DNA from 4 places in the Massilia sp. GER05 genome. Region 3 is predicted to be linked to each of the others. Evidence: predicted binding sites of a transcription regulator. Region 3 holds the regulator's gene; each other region holds the start of a gene.
What was found. The regulator sigma-54, encoded in region 3, starts transcription at its own class of promoters, with help from an activator protein. The targets are predictions, from matches to a motif close to TGGCANGNAANCTGCTTT.
Positions count from the first base shown of each region.

Region 1 (4,912 bases), 1.5 Mb from region 3:
CATCACGTCCATCGGATGCGCGCCGGCCGGCAGCGCCTCCAGCGCGGCCTTCACGGCATGCGGCAGGCCGCGCAGCGATTTCAGCTTGGCCTTGTAGCCGCGCAGTTCCGCCTCGTTCGGCAGCTTGCCGTGCACGAGCAGGTAGGCGATTTCCTCGAATTCGCTGTTGCCCGCCACGTCCAGGATGTCGTAGCCGCGGTAGTGCAGGTCGTTGCCGGAGCGGCCGACGGAGCACAGCGCGGTATTGCCGGCGGCGACGCCGGACAGCGCGACGGATTTCTTCGGTTTGAAGGTGGGCGTATCGGTCTTCATGTCAGTCATTTCTTCGTCTCCTGTGTCGTTTTATTTTGTGCGAACAGCGCGTCGAGCTTCTGTTCGTAGCTGTGGTAATCGATGCGCTCGTACAGTTCGGCGCGGGTCTGCATGGTGTCGACGACGTTCTTCTGCGTGCCGTCGCGGCGGATGGCTTCGTAGACGTTTTCCGCGGCCTTGTTCATCGCGCGGAACGCGGACAGCGGGTACAGCACGATGTCGACATCGGCGCCGCGCAGCTCGTCCACGCTGAACAGCGGCGTCGAACCGAATTCCGTGATGTTCGCAAGGATCGGCACCTTGACCGCCTGCTTGAATTGCGCGTACATCTCCAGGCTCGTGATGGCTTCCGGGAAGATCATGTCGGCGCCCGCCTCCACGCACGCGACCGCGCGCTCGACGGCTTTATCCAGGCCCTCGACGGCCAGCGCGTCCGTGCGCGCCATGATGACGAAGTTGTCGTCCGTGCGCGCGTCGACGGCGGCCTTCACGCGGTCGACCATCTCGCCCTGGCTGACGATCTCCTTGCCCGGACGGTGGCCGCAGCGCTTGGCGCCGACCTGGTCCTCGATGTGGCAGGCGCCCGCGCCGGCCTTGATCAGCGAGCGTACACTCCTGGCGACGTTGAAGGCGGACGCGCCGAAGCCCGTGTCGATGTCGACGAGCAGCGGCAGGTCGCACACGTCGGTGATGCGGCGCACGTCGATCAGCACGTCTTCGAGACCGGAGATGCCGAGGTCCGGCAGGCCCAGCGATCCGGCCGCGACACCGCCGCCCGACAGGTAGATCGCGCGGTAGCCGGCCCGCCTGGCCAGCAGCGCGTGATTGGCGTTGATGGCGCCGATGACCTGCAGCGGATGTTCTTCCTGGACGGCCTGGCGGAATTTGGCGCCGGCGGATTGTTGGCTCATGTCTACCCTTTCGTGATGCGGTCTGTGATGGTGGTCCATGGGTTTGCAAGGACCGTGCCAACGGCGATTTCCAGGATATTCAAGGACTTGGGCACGCCGTCCCGCCAGTTCATGTTTCACGGCGTTTCAGAATGAAACATCGTTGACACGCCGAAGAAAATTGAACAGACTGCGCGCGACCCTATCCACAACGACAAGGACAACCATGTTCGAACGCTCATCCAGGCTGTGCGCCGCGCTGCTGGCCGGCCTGTCCATCACCACGCTCGCCCATGGCGCCGGCCCGGACAGCCGCGCCGACGCCGTGAAGATCATCGCCGACATGCGCCGCATCGTCACCCCGCAAGGCATCGAGCAGACGCGGGCCGTGCGCATCGGCGGCATCGATCAGTGGATCAGCGTGCGCGGCACGGACCGGCGCAATCCGGTGCTGCTGTTCCTGCACGGCGGCCCGGGCTTCGTCGCGATGCCGACCAGCTGGTACTTCCAGCGCGGCTGGGAAGAATACTTCACGGTCGTGCAGTGGGACCAGCGCGGCGCCGGCAAGACGTATGCCGCCAACGATCCGGCGAAGGTCGCGCCCACGATGACGCGCGCGCAAATGCTGGCGGACGCCGAGGAGATGGTGGCCTGGCTGCGCAAGGAATTCGGCAAGGACCGCATCTTCGTGCTGGGCCATTCGTGGGGCTCGTCGCTGGGCATCCAGCTGGCGCAGCGCCATCCGGACTGGCTGCACGCGTATATCGGCATCGGCCAGATCACGGACGGCATGGAGAGCGAACGCCGCGGCTGGCAGTACACGATGGATGCGGCGAAGCGCGAGGGCAACCGGCAGGCGATCCGCGAACTGGAATCGATCTCGCCGTACGCCGCGCCAGGCAAGCCGCTCGTGCTGAAGGATCTGTACCTGCAGCGCAAATGGCTCGCCCGCTACGGCGGCGCCGTGTACGGCCGGAACGGGTCCGACGCCGAATCCGCGGCCGCGAAGCTGGCGCCGGAATACACGGATGCGGACCTGAAGACCATGTGGGACGGCACGGAATTCTCGTCCAGCCGCATGCTGACGGACGTGCTCGCGCAGGACTTCAGCGTCTACACGAAGTTCGACTGCCCCATCGTCATCTTCAACGGCCGCCACGACTACAACGTATCGGCATCGGCCACGGCGGAATGGTTCGAAAAGGTGAAGGCGCCGGCCAAGCAGCTCGTGTGGTTCGAGGATTCGGCGCACGAGATCTTCAACGAGGAGCCGGGCAAGACACTCGTGTCGCTCGTGAAGTATGCGCGACCGTTCGCGGAAAAGGCCGGCGACGTGGCGCCGTAAACGCAACAACCCGCACGCGGGCGCGTGCGGGTTGCATGGATCGGGGTTCGATCAGTGTGCCGATGCGGTGGAGGCACCGATACCGGTTTCCGAACGCACTTCCTGCGCTTCGAAACCAGCTTTGTCGATGGCGGCACGCTGGCTCTTGTCGGTGACCGAGAACAGCCACACGCCGACGAAGCCGACGGTCATCGAGAACAGTGCCGGCGACGTGTACGGGAAGATCTCGTGCGTATTGTGGAAGACGTCGACCCACACGGACTTCGACAGCAGCGTCAGGATGACGGCGGTAGCCAGGCCCAGGAAGCCGCCCACGGTCGCGCCGCGGGTGGTGCACTTGCTCCACAGGACGGACATGAACAGCACCGGGAAGTTGGCCGAGGCCGCGATCGCGAAGGCCAGCGAGACCATGAAGGCCACGTTGATCTTCTCGAACACGATACCCAGCAGCACCGCGGCAATGCCCAGGAAGACCGTCGTGATCCGCGACACGCGCAGTTCGCTGCCCGGGGCCGGCTGGCCCTTCTTGACCACGGTGGCGTACAGGTCGTGCGACACGGCCGAGGCGCCGGACAGCGTCAGGCCGGCCACGACGGCCAGGATCGTTGCGAACGCGACGGCCGAGATGAAGCCGAGGAACACGTCGCCGCCAACGGCGTTGGCAAGGTGCACGGCCGCCATGTTGTTACCGCCCAGCAGCTTGCCGGCAGCGTCCTTGAACGCCGGGTTCGTACCGACCAGCACGATCGCGCCGAAGCCGATGATGAAGGTCAGGATGTAGAAGTAGCCGATCCAGGTGGTGGCCCACAGCACCGATTTACGTGCCTCCTTGGCGCTCGGAACGGTGAAGAAACGCATCAGGATGTGCGGCAGGCCGGCCGTACCGAACATCAGCGCCATGCCGAACGAGATGCCGGAGATCGGATCCTTGATGAAGCCGCCCGGGCCCATGATCGCATCCTTCTTGCTGTGCACTTCGACGGCCTTGGCGAACAGCGCTTCCGGGCTGAAGTTGTACAGGGCCAGCACGGAGAACGCCATGAACGTGGCGCCGCCCAGCAGCATCACGGCCTTGATGATCTGCACCCAGGTCGTCGCGGTCATGCCGCCGAACAGCACGTAGACCATCATCAGCGCGCCCACGATCACGACGGCGATCCAGTAATCCAGGCCGAACAGCAGCTTGATCAGCTGGCCGGCACCGACCATCTGCGCGATCAGGTAGAACAGCACGGTGACGAGCGTGCCCGAGGCCGCGAACATGCGGACCGGCTTCTGCGCGAAGCGGTAGGCGGCCACGTCGGCGAACGTGAAGCGGCCCAGGTTGCGCAGGCGCTCGGCCATCAGGAACGTGATGACGGGCCAGCCGACGAGGAAGCCGATCGCATAGATCAGGCCGTCGAAGCCGTTCGCGAACACGGCGGCGGAAATGCCGAGGAACGATGCGGCCGACATGTAGTCGCCGGCGATCGCCAGGCCGTTCTGGAAGCCGGTGATGCCGCCGCCGGCCGTGTAGAAGTCGGAGGCGGAACGGGTGCGCTTGGCGGCCCACTTCGTGATGAACAGGGTGAAGATCACGAACCCGACGAACATGATGATCGCGGTCCAGTTGGTGGGCTGTTTCTGTGCCTGGCCCAGGTCGGGCGCGGCGATGACGGCGCCGGTGGCGGCCAGCAGCGCCGCGGCGGCGGCGCTCTTCATGAGGGTCGTGTTCTTCATGCGCGCACCTTTTCCTTGCCCGAAGCGGCGTTACGCTGGATGGCGTCGGTCAGCGCGTCGAATTCGCTGTTGGCGCGGCGCACGTAGACGCCGGTGACCGCGACGGTGAACAGGATCACGAACAGACCCAGCGGCACGCCCCAGGACATGACGCCGGCGCCGATCTTCGAGGCCATGAACTCCTTGTCGAACGCGTTCAGCAGCGTGAAGCCGTAATACACGATCATCACGGCCCAGGTCAGCAACCAGCCGTAGCTGGAGCGCGATTTGACGAGCTTTTGGTAATTCGGGTCTGCTTTGACCCGCTGGACGATGTCATCTTCCACTTTTGTCTCCAATCTTCTAGTAATGCGCCGCTCAGGTTGACGGGCTGGTATCGATCCTAAGTGGGCCGCCTTACCCGATTCTTACGGCTCGCCGAAATGTTTGCGCCCAACCGTTTCAGCGTGAAACCGCGTTGAAACATGCGTTGCACATTCATGTACACTTGCAACATGAGTTACCCGACCCGTCCCGCGCCCGCGCCGGACCAGGGCCCCGGCAAGCCCGTCATCTGGACGGTCTCCGTGTCGCGCCTGTCCGACCTGTTCCGCCACATCACGCCCGAATACGACCACCTGGCCCAGATCGAACCGCTGCACCTGGG
Region 1 is NZ_CP178858.1:6,177,605-6,182,516, forward strand. Features, by position in the region: gene prpC (bifunctional 2-methylcitrate synthase/citrate synthase) at 1-312, opposite strand, end outside; gene prpB (methylisocitrate lyase) at 318-1,223, opposite strand; gene ACL58G_RS27290 (alpha/beta hydrolase) at 1,429-2,547, shown strand; gene ACL58G_RS27295 (cation acetate symporter) at 2,599-4,266, opposite strand; gene ACL58G_RS27300 (DUF485 domain-containing protein) at 4,263-4,592, opposite strand; gene prpR (propionate catabolism operon regulatory protein PrpR) at 4,761-4,912, shown strand, end outside.
Region 1: a site for sigma-54 is predicted at 1,266-1,283, ahead of prpB (methylisocitrate lyase). Genes of this name have one in related genera too.

Region 2 (4,912 bases), 870 kb from region 3:
CGGCGAGTTGCGCGCCGTCGAGCAGGCGCTGGAAAACGCGAAGGACGAGCACCGCGACGAGGCACGGGAGGAGCTGCTGCGCCGCCTCGACGGTATCGAGCAGCGCGTCAACCACATCTCGATCCCGCTCGCGTACGCGGATGCGTTATATGGCCTGCGCAGCCACATCAACTTCGTGCGCCAGCGCGTGCGGATCGCACTCGCGTAACGGCGGCACATCGCATACGTCACGCGTGGCGCCAACAAACCGCATGCGTCACGCGTGGGCACGGGGTGCCCACCCTACGGCAAGACGATTTTCACGATGGCGTTGCCCGACGTCGCGTACAGCGTGCCGCTGCCGTCGACCGCGATGCCGCGCAGCTGCGCGAAGCTGCCGGGCAGCTTGCCGGTCCGCAGCGTCGTCGACGCGGCCAGGCCGGCGGGCGTCGCGACGATGCCGTCCGGCGTCGTGATCTTGCGCACCGTGTTGTTGATGGCATCGGCGCCGTACAGATTGCCGTTCTTGTCGATGGCCAGCGCGATCAGCTGCTGGAAGCGGGCGGTCGACGCATTGCCGTCGGCGTTGCCGGCCTGGTTGCGCGCGCCGACGAAGGTCGTGAGCGCGGTGGCGCCGGACGTGGCACGGCTGAGGGTGCGGAACAGGTCGGCCACGTACACGGTGCCGTCGGGATCGACGACCACGCCGCGCGGCACCAGCTGGCCCGTGCCGTAGATGGGCGCGACGGCGCCCGTTTCGAGCGTCGTGGCGCGGTTGGGATTCGCGATCGGGATGCGGCGCGTGTCGACGCCCGACGTGACGTACAGGTTGCCGTCGTTGTCGGCCGCGATCCCGGCCGGGATGTTCTGCGGGTCGATGCCGAAATTGCCGAACGAGAGCCGGGTCACGGTGGTGACGGTGCCGTCCGACGTGATCTTGCGGATCGTCGTGCCGTCCAGGACGTACAGGTCGCCGCTGCCGTCGATCGTGACGGCGGTGGGTTGCGTGAAGCGGGCGCGGTTGCCCTTGCCGTCGGCCGTGCCGCTGGCGCCCGCCAGGCCGGCGAACAGGCTGACCGTGCCGTCCGGAGCGATCTTGCGGATCGTGAGGTTGCCTTCGTCCGCCACGTACACGTTGCCGTTGGTGTCGACGGCCAGGCCGCGCGGCGTGTTGAAGCGGGCCGCCGTGCCTTTCTTGTCCGCCGTGCCGCCGGTGGCGGCATCGCCGGCCAGCACGCTGATCCCGGTGCCCGGCCCGGAATCGCCGCCGTCGCCGTCGTCCGTCTCGCGCTTCGGCCCGCCGGGACCGCACGCGCACAGCAGCGCCGCGACACCCGCGCACAGGAGGCGCACGCGCAGGCGGGCAGGGACAGCGGATGGGGTCGTCATGGCTACATCTCCAGGTCAGCAGTGAGCCCGCATGCTAGCACGCGCGCGGCGTGGCGAATCTCTGCGATTCTCACGTGCGACCGGGAGGCCGGGCGAAAGTTCAGGCGCCGATCCAGGGCAGGCCGGCCTTGCACCAGCCGCCGACCGTCTTGCGGTGGCCTTCCGGATCGCGGTCGCCCTCGAAGCCTTCCAGGATGTCGAACGCATTCTGGTAGCCCAGTTCCGTGGCGGTGCGCGCGGCGTGGCGCGAACGCACGCCGGAACGGCACAGGAACAGCACGACGTCATCCGGGGTGGCCACGTTCTGCAGCTGGGTCGCGAAATCGGGGTTCGGCGCACCACCGGGGTACAGCGTCCATTGCACGGCGCCGTGCTGGGTTTCCGGGATCGCGGGGCGGCCGACCCAGTCGCGTTCCGCATTCGTGCGCACGTCGACCAGTTTCACCCTGGGGTCCGCTTGCAGGAGCTCGAACGCTTCCTGGGGCGTGACGGCGCCCGCGTACGGCTGGCCGGGCGCGCGGGCCCTGGCGTTCGCGAGGATCTCGTCGGTCGTAGTCATGTCATCAATTCCTTGTAGGGTGGTTGCGCACCGTCGCGGGTCGTTGCTAAGCTAGGGCTCGCACTTTTGGTGCATTGCGCATCAGTTTGGTGCATACTCGAAAAATTGCACTTGTTTGGTGCGTATGGACGAGCTTGCGCCAAGATCGTGCACGCTTAAGGTGTCATTGATTTTAAGGGGCAAATTGAGCGCCCTCAAAGTAATCATTATTTATTTGCTCATGGAAAAATGCTGGCATAATTTCTGCTTAGAAGGTTATGCGCCTGTCGCATGCCCGGTTGGCATCGACACCCCTTTTTGACTTAGGAGATACTGGAATGGCAAGGACCGCCGCAGATGTAATGCAGATGCTGAAGGACAACGAAGTCAAGTTCGTTGATTTGCGTTTCGCCGATACCCGCGGCAAGGAACAGCACGTGACCGTTCCCATCTCGCACTTCGACGAAGACAAGTTCGAATCCGGCCACGCATTCGACGGCTCGTCGATCGCCGGCTGGAAAGGCATCGAAGCATCGGACATGCTGCTGATCCCTGACCCGAACACCGCGAACATCGACCCGTTCTTTGAAGAGACGACCGTGTTCATGCAGTGCGACGTGATCGAACCGTCGGACGGCAAGGGCTATGACCGCGACCCGCGCTCGATCGCCAAGCGCGCCGAAGCGTACCTGAAATCGTCGGGCATCGGCGACACCGCCTACTTCGGCCCGGAACCGGAATTCTTCATCTTTGATTCGGTCCGCTGGAAAGTCGACATGTCGGGCTGCTTCGTCAAGATCGATTCGGAAGAAGCTTCCTGGTCGACCGACAAGGAATTCGAAGGCGGCAACAGCGGCCACCGTCCGACCGTCAAGGGCGGCTACTTCCCGGTCCCGCCGGTCGACAGCTTCCAGGACATGCGTTCGGAAATCTCGCTGATCCTCGAATCGCTGGGCATCCCGGTCGAAGTGCACCACCATGAAGTGGCGGGCGCCGGCCAGATGGAGCTGGGCACCAAGTTCTCGACCCTGGTCGAGCGCGCCGACTGGACGCAGAACCTGAAGTACGTGATCTGGAACGTGGCCCACAGCTACGGCAAGACCGCCACCTTCATGCCGAAGCCGATGAACGGCGACAACGGCTCGGGCATGCACGTCCACCAGTCGATCTGGAAAGACGGCAAGAACCTGTTCGCCGGCGACGGCTATGCCGGCCTGTCGGAAACGGCCCTGTTCTACATCGGCGGCATCATCAAGCACGCCAAGGCCCTGAACGCCATCACCAACCCGGGCACGAACTCGTACAAGCGCCTGGTGCCGGGCTACGAAGCCCCGGTCAAGCTGGCTTACTCGGCCAAGAACCGTTCGGCATCGATCCGCATCCCGCACGTGGCGAACCCGAAAGGCCGCCGCATCGAGACCCGCTTCCCGGACCCGCTGGCCAACGTCTACCTGTGCTTCGCAGCCCTGCTGATGGCCGGCCTGGACGGTATCCAGAACAAGATCCACCCGGGCGAAGCAGCAACGAAAGACCTGTACCACCTGCCGCCGGAAGAAGACAAGCTGATCCCGACGGTCTGCTCGTCGCTGGAAGAAGCGCTGGACGCCCTGAACAAGGACCGCGAGTTCCTGACCCGCGGCGGCGTGTTCAGCGATGCCATGCTCGACGCCTACATCGACCTGAAGATGCAGGAAGTCCAGCGTCTGCGCATGACCCCGCACCCGGCCGAATTCGACATGTACTACTCGTCGTAATTCGTTGGCATCACCCGGTGTCGGATTGGAAACGATTGACACCGGAGTGTATCCACACGGTAACGAAAACGCGGGGAAAGCCAGCCGGCTGCCTCGCGTTTTTTACTGGATGGGGTATAGTCGGAAGCTTCCCAACCATGCATCCAGACTGACCTGATGCGAATGACAAGCTGCTTCCTCCTGCGTCTGTTGTTGCTCGCAGGACTTGCCGCGCACGAGGCGCGGGCCGATTCCGTCATCTACAAATGCGTCGACCAGAACGGCCGGGTGGAGTTCACCGACATCAATAAACCGGGCTGCAAGGTGCTCGACCTGCCGGGTTATGTCGCATCCACACCCGCACCGGCGCCGCGCGCCGCGCCCGCGGTGACGATGCGCCAGGGGGCAGGGCGCCCCGCGGCCGCGAGTCCGAATCCCGCCGGCTTCCCGCGGGTGGACACGGCCACGCAGAAGGCGCGCGACGACGACCGCCGCACGATCCTCGAGGACGAGTTGCGTGCCGAGGAGCGCAAGCTGGCGGACCTGAAGCGCGACTATAACAACGGCGAGCCGGAACGCCAGGGCAACGAAAAGAATTACGCGAAGTACCAGGAACGCGTGGCCCAGATGCGCGACAACATCGGCCGCAGCGAAAAGAACGTGGAAGCGCTCAAGCGCGAGATCGCCAACATCAAATGACATGAACGGGACATCGGCCCAACTTCTCCAGCACGACCGTTTCGCAGGCCTCGACATGCTCGCCTCCGCCGTGCTGGTGGCGGATGCCGATGGGCTCGTTCGCTACGCTAACCCGGCCGCCGAGCACCTGCTCGACATGTCCGCCAAATCGCTGTCGCGGCAGAAGCTGGTCGGGCTGTTCACGAACGGCGACGAACTGGGTGTCCTGTGCGAACAGGCGATCGCCCACAAGTATGCCGACCTGCGCCAGGACCTGACGCTGTTCCGCCCCGCGCGCGACCCGCTGCACGTGCACAGCATCGTCAGTGCGGCGGGCGAGGCCGAGGTCGTCGTCGAGCTGCGCGAGAACGTCCAGCAACTGAAGACCGACCGCGAGGAGCGCCTGCTCGACCAGAGCCTGGCCAACAAGGAACTCATCCGCAATCTCGCCCACGAGATCAAGAACCCGCTGGGCGGCATCCGCGGCGCGGCCCAGCTGCTGGAGCTGGAGCTGCCGGACGTGCACCTGAGTTCGCTGCGCGAATACACGCAGGTGATCATCAAGGAGGCCGACCGGCTGCAGACGCTCGTCGAC
Region 2 is NZ_CP178858.1:6,809,093-6,814,004, reverse strand. Features, by position in the region: gene ACL58G_RS29955 (TAXI family TRAP transporter solute-binding subunit) at 1-208, shown strand, start outside; gene ACL58G_RS29950 (NHL domain-containing protein) at 283-1,368, opposite strand; gene ACL58G_RS29945 (rhodanese-like domain-containing protein) at 1,469-1,927, opposite strand; gene glnA (type I glutamate--ammonia ligase) at 2,245-3,660, shown strand; gene ACL58G_RS29935 (DUF4124 domain-containing protein) at 3,823-4,338, shown strand; gene glnL (nitrogen regulation protein NR(II)) at 4,340-4,912, shown strand, end outside.
Region 2: a site for sigma-54 is predicted at 2,160-2,177, ahead of glnA (type I glutamate--ammonia ligase). Genes of this name have one in related genera too.

Region 3 (4,912 bases):
CCGGACGGTTGGCGCACCTTCATCCTCACCGCGAATCCCGGCAAGCTCGCGACCTTCCGCCAGAAGCGCGATGGCGGCCCGGACCTGTGGGGCGAGGGCCAGGCCCAGCGCATCGAATACGACGAGCGCAACGACATCGTGAAGCTGTTCTCGAAGGCCGTCATCCGCCAGCTCGAGGGCAAGAAGGTCACGCAGGAGATGGCCAGCGAATTCATCTCCTACGATAACCGCAACGAGAAGCTGCTCGGCCTGAACGACGCCAACGGCACGGACAAGCCGGGCAATGGCCGCGGCAGCATCACGCTGCAGCCGCGCCGCGCCCCTGCCGCCGGCGCCGCTCCCGCTCCGGCAGGCAAGCAATGACGGAGGCGCACACGATGGAAGCAGGCACGCAGGCCGCGCCGGCCGAATGCGGCGGCAGCACCCTCGTCGTCAAGGGACTGCAGAAGAGCTACGGCAAGCGGCTCGTCGTACGCGACGTGTCGCTGCAGGTGGTGTGCGGCGAAGTGGTCGGCCTGCTGGGCCCGAACGGCGCAGGCAAGACGACCTCGTTCTACATGATCGTGGGCCTCGTGCCGTCGGACGCCGGCAGCATCGACATCAACGGCACCGACATCACCGGCCTGCCGATCCACCGGCGCGCGCTGCTCGGACTGTCGTACCTGCCGCAGGAAGCGTCCGTGTTCCGCAAGCTGACGGTGGAAGAGAACATCCGCGCCGTGCTGGAATTGCAGCGCGAGAACGGCAAGTCGCTCACCAAGGCGCGCATCACCGAACGTCTCGACGAGCTGCTGGCCGAGCTGCAGATCGAGAAGCTGCGCGAGAGCCCGGCGCTGTCGCTGTCCGGTGGCGAACGCCGCCGGGTGGAGATCGCGCGCGCGCTCGCGACCAATCCGCGCTTCGTGCTGCTGGACGAACCGTTCGCCGGCGTGGATCCAATCGCCGTGATCGAGATCCAACGCATCGTGCGCTTCCTGAAGGAGCGCGGCATCGGCGTGCTGATCACGGACCATAATGTGCGCGAGACGCTGGGCATCTGCGACCGCGCCTACATCATCAACCAGGGCGCGGTGCTGGCATCGGGCCGTCCCGACGACATCATCGCCAACGAATCGGTGCGCCGCGTCTACCTGGGCGAACACTTCCGAATGTAGTCATGAAACAGACGCTGCAACTCAAGACCTCACAGCACCTTGCACTGACGCCGCAACTGCAGCAATCGATCCGCCTGCTGCAGTTGTCCACGCTCGAGCTGCACCAGGAAATCGAGCAGGTCCTGAGCGAGAACCCGCTGCTCGAACGGCTCGACGATCCGCTCGACCGCTCCGTGCGGTTGCTGGCCGACGGCGCCATCAACAGTGCCCCGTCCTCGTCACAGGCGGGCGAGGCGCCGGCCGCGCAGGGCAATGGCGACGAAGGCGGCAGTGCGCCCGCCGAGAGCGGCAATGGCGAAGGCGGTGACGCCGGCGGCGACAGCGGAGAAAGCGGCGGCGAAGGCGGCGAGGACTGGGGCGAATACGGCCGCAGCGGCAGCGGCGGCGGCGAGGACGAGGACGGCCGCCCGCAGCTGGAAGCGAGCCCCGTCACGCTGCGCGAACATTTGATGGAGCAGGTGCGCCTGACGTGCTGCGCGGCGCGCGACTGCGCGCTCGTGGAACTCGTCGTCGATGCGCTCGACGACAACGGCTATCTGGAAGAACCGCTGGAAGACATCCATGCGCGCCTGCCGGAAGAACTGGAGATCGAGTTCGACGAATTGCGCACGGCGCTCGCCATGGTGCAGAGCATGGACCCGCCGGGCGTGGGCGCGCGCAGCGCGGCCGAGTGCCTGGCGCTGCAGATCCGCCGCATGCCCGGCGTGCCGATGGTGACGCGGCGCATGGCGCTCGTCATCGTCGAAAAATACCTGACGTGGTTCGCGCAGCGCGAATTCAACAAGCTGAAGAAGGCGCTCGATTGCGACGACGAAGACCTGCGCGAAGCCCAGGCCGTCATCCGCCAGTGCAATCCGCATCCGGGCGCGGCGTTCGCGTCGGACGTGTCGGACTTCGTCGTGCCCGACGTGATCGTGCGCCGCGCCAAGGATGGCTGGAGCGTGCAGCTGAATCCGGAAGTGATGCCGCGCCTGCGCGTGAACAGCCTGTACGCGTCGCTGATGAAGCAGGGCAAATCGGAAGCGCAGATGAACGCGCAGTTGCAGGAAGCCAAGTGGCTCATCAAGAACATGCGCCAGCGCTTCGACACGATCCTGCGTGTAGCTCAGGCAATTGTCGATCGGCAGCGCAACTTTTTTTCCCACGGCGCAGTCGCGATGCGGCCCCTTGTTTTACGTGAGATAGCTGATACACTAGGTCTACACGAGAGCACAATTTCTCGAGTCACAACTCAGAAATATATGCTGACCCCGCACGGCATGTTCGAGTTGAAGTATTTCTTCGGGAGTCACGTTGCCACCGAAGCGGGAGGCGAAGCATCGTCGACGGCAATACGGGCCCTCATCGTACAACTCACAGGAGCAGAAGACCCCAAGAATCCATTATCCGATAGCAAGATCGCGGAGATGCTAGGGGAACAGGGAATGGTCATCGCGCGACGCACGGTCGCAAAATACCGTGAGGCGCTGAAAATCCCGCCCGTCAGTCTCCGCAAATCCTTGTAACAAACACTGTCCCATTGCGCAGATGCGCGCACGGCAGGCAGTGCATCTTCAAAGGAGTGTGTATGAATCTCACAATCAGCGGACATCATCTCGATGTAACTCCAGCCATCCGAGAATACGTACAGAACAAGCTCGAACGCATCACCCGTCATTTCGATCAAGTGATCGACTCACACGTCATCCTCTGCATCGACAATCTCACCGAGAAAGAAAAACGCCAGAAAGCCGAGATCAACCTGCGCCTCGCGGGCAAGATCGTCCATGTCGCCAGTGCCGCGCACGATCTATACGCCGCGATCGACATGCTGATGGACCGCCTGGACCGCCAGGTCGTCAAGTACAAGCAAATGCTCAAGGATCATGACAACGCGTGTATCAAGCGCATGTCCGAAGGTGGGGAGGAGGAGCCCGCCGCGGCGTAATGCCACGCGTGCAGTAGCACCAAGGAGTAAAGGGCGCATCGGCGCCCTTTTAGTTTTTATGGGCGCTACAATGCTGCTCTGATTATTTCAATAACAACGAGACATGACTGCACACGTTCTGACGCGGGTTGCCAACCGCAGCGGCATCGTCACCCTGGACCGCCCGAAGGCGCTGAACTCGCTGTCGCTGGACATGGTCCGTGCGCTCACCGCCACGCTGCTCGCCTGGCGCGACGATGCATCGATCGACGCCGTCGTCATCGGAAGCAGCAGCGAAAAGGCCTTGTGCGCCGGCGGCGACATCCGCTTTTTCCACGAGGCCGGCCGCGCCACGCCGCAGACCGGCAGCCCGCTGCTGGAAGATTTCTTCACCGAGGAATACGCGCTCAACCACCTCATTCACTTCTATCCGAAGCCGTACATTGCGCTGATGGATGGCGTCGTGATGGGCGGCGGGATGGGCATCGCGCAGGGCGGGCCGGATTGCGGCCTGCGCATCGTGACGGAGCGCTCGAAGATCGCCATGCCCGAAGTGAACATCGGCCTGTTCCCGGACGTGGGCGGCAGCCACTTCCTGTCGCACGCGCCGGGCCGCCTCGGCCACTATCTCGGCGTGACGGGCGTGACGATCGGCGCGGCCGATGCGATCTACGTCGGCCTGGCCGACGTGTTCGTGCCGGGCGCGCAGCTGGATGCGCTGCGCGCGCTGATCGAGACGACGCCGGGCGCGGAACTGCCCGCCGCGATCCGCGCGTTCGCCGCGCCGTTCCCGGCCGGCGCGAGCGAACTGGAAGCGCAGCGCGACGCGATCGACCGCCACTTCGGCGCGGACTCCGTCGCGGCCGTGATGGCATCGCTGGAGACGGATGGGAGCCCGTTCGCGCAAAAGACCTTGGCCACGCTGCGCCAGCGCTCGCCGCTGATGATGTCGGTAACGCGTGAGATGCTCGTGCGCGGGGAAGCGCTCGGCGTCGCGGACTGCCTGCGCATGGAGCGCTCGCTCGTGCGCCGCACGTTCGAACACGGCGAAGTGCTCGAAGGCGTGCGCGCGCTCGTGATCGACAAGGACAATGCGCCGCGTTGGAATCCGCCCACGCTCGATGCGGTCACGCCGGAGATGGTCGCGTGGTTCTTCGCGCCCGTTCTGGCCTGAACACGCGCATCCCTTGCGCGCTTTGTGATCTCGCTGGAAGCAGACGCGTTCCGCCTGGACGCACCGGATCGCCCCGTGCTGTTCGCGAAATTCGAACCGGCCGGTCCGCTGCGGTGAAGAGCGGCTTCTACCGGCTGCTCGACGAGTTCTTTTGATTTCCGCGCGGGCTCGGCGAGCCCGCCTACGCCGGGATCACGTACGGTGGGCATTTGAGGCCGGGGGCCTCAAATGAAACGTGCCACGCGTGAAGCATGCGTCGTGTTGGCGGTGTCAGGGCTGCTCGCGGTGGCGCACGACGACGCGTTCCGTGTCGCTGAAATACGCGCCGAGCCGCTCCGCCATGTACACGGAGCGGTGCTGGCCGCCCGTGCAACCGACGGCCACGGTGAGATAGCTGCGGTTGTCCTTCTTGAACGACGGCAGCCACTTGGCGATGAACGCGCGGATGTCGGACAGCAGCTCGGCCGCCTGCGGCTGGGCGTCGAGGAAGGCGATCACGGGCGCGTCCCTGCCGTTCAGCGGGCGCAAGGTGAGGTCGTAATACGGATTCGGCACGGCGCGCACGTCGAACACGAAGTCGGCATCGAGCGGCACGCCGCGCTTGAATGCGAACGATTCGAAATACAGCGTCAGCGGCGCGTAGGCGACCTCGGCCAGTTCCTTGATCCATGCGCGCAG
Region 3 is NZ_CP178858.1:415,954-420,865, reverse strand. Features, by position in the region: gene lptA (lipopolysaccharide transport periplasmic protein LptA) at 1-363, shown strand, start outside; gene lptB (LPS export ABC transporter ATP-binding protein) at 360-1,154, shown strand; gene ACL58G_RS01820 (RNA polymerase factor sigma-54) at 1,157-2,659, shown strand; gene hpf (ribosome hibernation-promoting factor, HPF/YfiA family) at 2,722-3,081, shown strand; partial or broken gene ACL58G_RS01810 (enoyl-CoA hydratase/isomerase family protein) at 3,185-4,262, shown strand; partial or broken gene rapZ (RNase adapter RapZ) at 4,505-4,912, opposite strand, start outside.

Region 4 (4,912 bases), 190 kb from region 3:
AACGCGCTGCAGTACCAGCTGCTCGACCGCATGCTGAACCCGGCCGCGGCGACCGACTGGATCGGCATCGTGAAAGCCGTCGAGGACGAGAACCACGCGAAGGAACTGGCGCGCATAGGCAAGGCGAACGCCGCGCGCGCGGCGAAGTCGCAGCCGTCGCTGGCGCGCACGGCGTACGACGGCGAGTACCAGGATCCTTGGTACGGCATCGCGACAATCCGGCACGAGGGCAACCGGCAGATCCTGACGATGTCGCGCACGCCGGACCTGACGGGCGAACTGGAACACTACCAGTACGACACGTTCATCGTGCGCTGGAAGGAGCGCAACTTCAATGCGGATGCGTACGTCACGTTCGCACTGAACCCGGACGGGAGCATCGAGCGGATGCGGATGCAGCCCATCTCGACCGAGACGGATTTCAGCTACGACTTCCAGGATCTGAACTTCACGCCGGTGAAGAAGGCGGTGCCATAACTATCGACCTGCGGCCCATGAACCGTCGCCCCTGCGAAGGCAGGGGGCCAATTTTGTGTGCGCGGCTACTCAGATAAACTTGGGTCCCCGCCTGCGCGGGGACGACGGTATATTTAAATCGCCGGCACCGGCGAGTACCCTGAAATCGCCCGATACTTCCCATTCCCGTACCGAAGCACCTGCTTCTGGTCGATCGCCGCCGGCGGCCCCGCATACGACTCCGCGCGGCTGATCGCCCCCTGGTAGTGGATGGTCAGGTCGCCCGGCCCCTCATGCGTCGCGTCGATGCTCCAGCTGCTCTCGATCGCATAGCAGTCGTGCGTGTCCGGCGCACCGCCGTCGTCGCGTGCGATGGGGTCCTGCGCGTGCGGCTTCACGAGCGGAGCCAGGCGGCGCTGGCAATCCGCCGCGCTGTCGACGTTGATGCCGGACAGTGCCAGCTCCACGGCCGGCTCGCGCCGGACGGCGTCGCGGCCCACTTCGTACACGGCGAGCCAGGTGCCGCAGTAACCCTGCCAGCAACTGCCGTATTCCACCGCGACGGCCGGGCGGCGCGCGGCCAGCGCGACTTCGCGCACGGCGGCGGCACCGGAAAAGCCGCGCAGCGCGAAGATGCCCTGGCGTCCACGCACGCCCCACGTGCCGCCATGCTGTTCGAACTGGTAAGCAGCCAGTGCCAGCGGCGTCGCGTGGACGGCGCTGGAGCGGCCGTCGTCCCCGGCCGGCACGAGGCCCGCGATGAGGGTCAGGTGTGTGGGGTCCGTGCGCAGCACCAGTTTCGGTTCGACGAGTACGCGGTTCTGCCCCACGTTCCAGCCCGCGTAGATGCCGTGCCCGGTGCCGGGAAGCGGCGGCAAGGCCGCGCTGTGCACGCGGCCGGCCGCGCTCTCGCTCCAGCCGGGAAAGGCCAGCGCGGCCAGCTGGGCCGGCGTGGGTAACGGTTGCGCGGCCGCGGCCAGGCAGGGCACGCAGGCGGACAGCACGGCCGCGCCCAATGCGGCGCGGCGTAACGAAAGTGCAGACGCCATCAATTCTTCCTGCCGTTCCAGACGTCCAGCATGTCTTGCGAGCCTTGCGAGCGGATGCCGTTGTCCTGCAGGATGCCCTCCGTGGCGTCGACCATCGCCTGGCGCGGCAGGACCATCGTCTCGCCCAGGCGCTGGTCGAAGCGCAGCACGACGAGGTCGTCTTTCAGGTCGCGCAGCACGGCCACCAAATGGCGCAGGCTGCGTACCGGAACGCCGTTGATCGACTCGACGACGGAGCCGAAGCGGTTGCTGTAGCCCGTCACGAGCTTGTGCGGGAAGAACGGCGAGCTGATGACGACGAGTTCTTCGCGCTGCGCGTCCGGCTCGTCGCCGCGGCGCGTGACCAGCGGGCTGGCGTTGAAGCTGTAGGCGTTCAGCAGGTGCGCGTTGTTGCTGATGAAGGACAGGTATTCGGCCGTGGCGCGCGAGAACACGATCGGGCCGTACACGAAGTACGACGGATAGTCGCCGTCCAGCGGGGGAATCAGCAGGGGACGCGGGCCGTTCACCGGCACCTGCACCTGCATGGTCTTGCCGCCGCGGACGATGGTCAGCGGTACCTTGCCGTTCTTCGCGACCTGCTGTACGCGGTACTGGAAGCGCACGCGCAGGTTGGGCCCGAGCCTGACCATGCCCTGGTCGTCGATGGGGTAGTCGCCGATGCGCGTGATGACGTCCCATTCCTTCAGCGGATACGCGGCATCGCTGCGGTACGGGCGGTGCACGACGACGCCGTCGACCGACTTGTCCAGCTTGAGGTACTGGCGCAGGACCGGGTTCTCCAGCGTCTGGATATCGTCCAGCAGCAGCGGCTTGCCGTCGTAGCGGCCGTCGGCCACGTCGCGCAGGAACAGCTCCACTTCCTCGTTCGGGATCACGTAGCCGATGTTCTGGGCATTCGCCGCCACCGAGAACGCGAGGCCGACCATCTTGTCGCCGTCGATCACCGGACCGCCGCTGTTGCCGGGGTTGATGGGCGCGTCGATCTGCACGCGCAGGCCCGCGCTGCCGTAGCCGTAGGGGACGAATTCGACGCGCGAGACGATGCCCTTGGTGACGGACAGCGACGTGCCGCCCATCGGATAGCCATAGGCCATCACGGCTTCGCGCACGTCCGGCAGGACGCTCGTGCGCTTGACCGGGTGGTGCTTGTCGAAGAACGATTCGTCGTCCAGTTTCAGCAGCGCGAGGTCCATGCCGCGCGCGATGGCCACGACGGTGGCGCCGACCTTGTCGCCGTCCTGGCTCGCCTGCACCTGCACCTGGCTGGCGTAGCCGACGACGTGGGCGTTGGTGAGGATCCGGTTGCCCTCGATGACCACGCCCGATCCCGTGATCTCTTGCGGCGTGGCCTTGGTCCAGGGCTTGAACGGGTCCGGGCGGCGCAGGGTGCTGAAGATCTTGACGACCGAGTTCTCGACGGCAGGCGATACGGGCAGTACTGCGGTCGACGGTGCGGTAGACGGTGCGGTCGACGGTGCGGTAGACGGTGCGGTCGGCGGGGCGGTGGCCAAGCTGACTTCCTGGGCCTGGAGCGTGCAGCTGGCCAGCGCGATTGCGGCGGCCGCTGCAAGGCGAACGATCTTCATGGAATCCCTGTTTTGGTGTGCAAATGTGACATGCAAACGTTGCCGTCGCAATATACACGGTGCTTAACTGTAAAAATGCACGAATTCTCACGCGTAACCATTCAGTAACCTCGTGTTGTATCCAGGCGTAATGACGCATGCATATGCGAGGTGTCCGGCCCACCTGTCGCGGACACCGGGCGGACAGTCGCGGACACCGAAAAACGCCGGAACGCGTGCAAATCCGCCGCCTGCCACGTGGCATGAACATTGCCTATTCAAAACGTCAACTTGCTGCTAAGGTGCATCGGCTTCACGACCCCGCAGTAAAAAAAGGAGCGGCCCGCAATCCGGGCCGCTGACCAAAAAGAAGTGTGTGATTTCAGGAGAACCCATGGAACGCCGTACCTTCCTTAAAATCGGTGCCGGGACCGCCGGTGCCATGCTGGTACCCGTCTTCGGCAACGCCATCGCCGCCGAGGAGCTGCTCACCGCGATGCCCATCGCGGCCAAGAAGGCGCTGGCCGACACCGCGCTGAACGCCGCCACCAGGGCCGGCGCGAGCTATTGCGATGTGCGCATCGGCCGCTATCTCAACCAGTACATCATCACCCGCGACCTGAACGTCGAGAACGTGACGAACACGGAATCGGCCGGCGTCGGCGTGCGCGTGGTGTGCAACGGCGCGTACGGCTTCGCCGCCACCAACGACATGACCCCGGACGGCATCGCGGGCGCAGCGCGCCAGGCGGTGGCGATCGCCAAGGCGAACGCGAAGCTGCAGTCCGAGCCGGTCCGTCTCGCACCGGTCAAGGGCGTGGGCGAGGTGGCGTGGGCGACTCCGATCGTCAAGGACTGGCGCGCAGTGCCGATCAAGGAAAAGGCCGAACTGCTGATCGCGGCGAACAAGGCGGGCATGGATGCCGGCGCGAGCTTCATGCAGTCGATGCTGTTCCAGGTGAACCAGCAGAAGTACTTCGCATCGACCGACGGTTCGTACATCGACCAGGACCTGCAGCGCCTGTGGGCGCCGTTCTCCGCGACCGCGGTGGACAAGGCCAGCGGCAAGTTCCGTTCGCGCAGCGGCCTGTCGACGCCGGTCGGCATGGGCTACGAATACCTGGACGCCCGCAAGGAAGACAAGATCAAGGCGGCGGGCGGCGTCGCCACGCTGTACACGAAATCGTACGACATCGTCGAGGACGCGCGCGCCGCGGGCCGCGACGCCAAGCGCAAGCTGACCGCGAAGTCGGTCACGCCGGGTAAATATGACCTGATGCTGTCGCCGGAACACCTGTACCTGACGATCCACGAATCCGTCGGCCACCCGACCGAGCTCGATCGCGTGCTGGGCTACGAGGCGAACTACGCCGGCACCAGCTTCGCCACGCTGGATAAATGGGAGTCGAAGTCGTTCAAGTACGGCTCGCCGCTGGTGAACATCGTCGCCGACAAGACGACCCCCGGCTCGCTGGGCAACGTGGGCTACGACGACGAAGGCGTCAAGGCCAAGCGCTGGGACCTCATCAAGGACGGCATCCTCGTCAGCTACCAGGCCACGCGCGACCAGGCGCACATCATCGGCAAGGAAGAATCGGACGGCTGCTCGTACGCGGACAGCTGGAGCAACGTGCAGTTCCAGCGCATGCCGAACGTCTCGCTGCAGGCCGGGAAGAAGAAGCTCACGCCGGACGAGATGGTCAAGGACATCAAGAAGGGCATCTACATTGTGGGCGACGGTTCGTTCTCGATCGACCAGCAGCGCTACAACTTCCAGTTCGGCGGCCAGCTGTTCTACGAGATCAACAACGGCAAGATCGGCCAGATGCTGGAAGACGT
Region 4 is NZ_CP178858.1:606,847-611,758, reverse strand. Features, by position in the region: gene ACL58G_RS02730 (serine hydrolase) at 1-477, shown strand, start outside; gene ACL58G_RS02725 (hypothetical protein) at 591-1,505, opposite strand; gene ACL58G_RS02720 (trypsin-like peptidase domain-containing protein) at 1,505-3,094, opposite strand; gene ACL58G_RS02715 (TldD/PmbA family protein) at 3,468-4,912, shown strand, end outside.
Region 4: a site for sigma-54 is predicted at 3,333-3,350, ahead of ACL58G_RS02715 (TldD/PmbA family protein). Genes of this name have one in related genera too.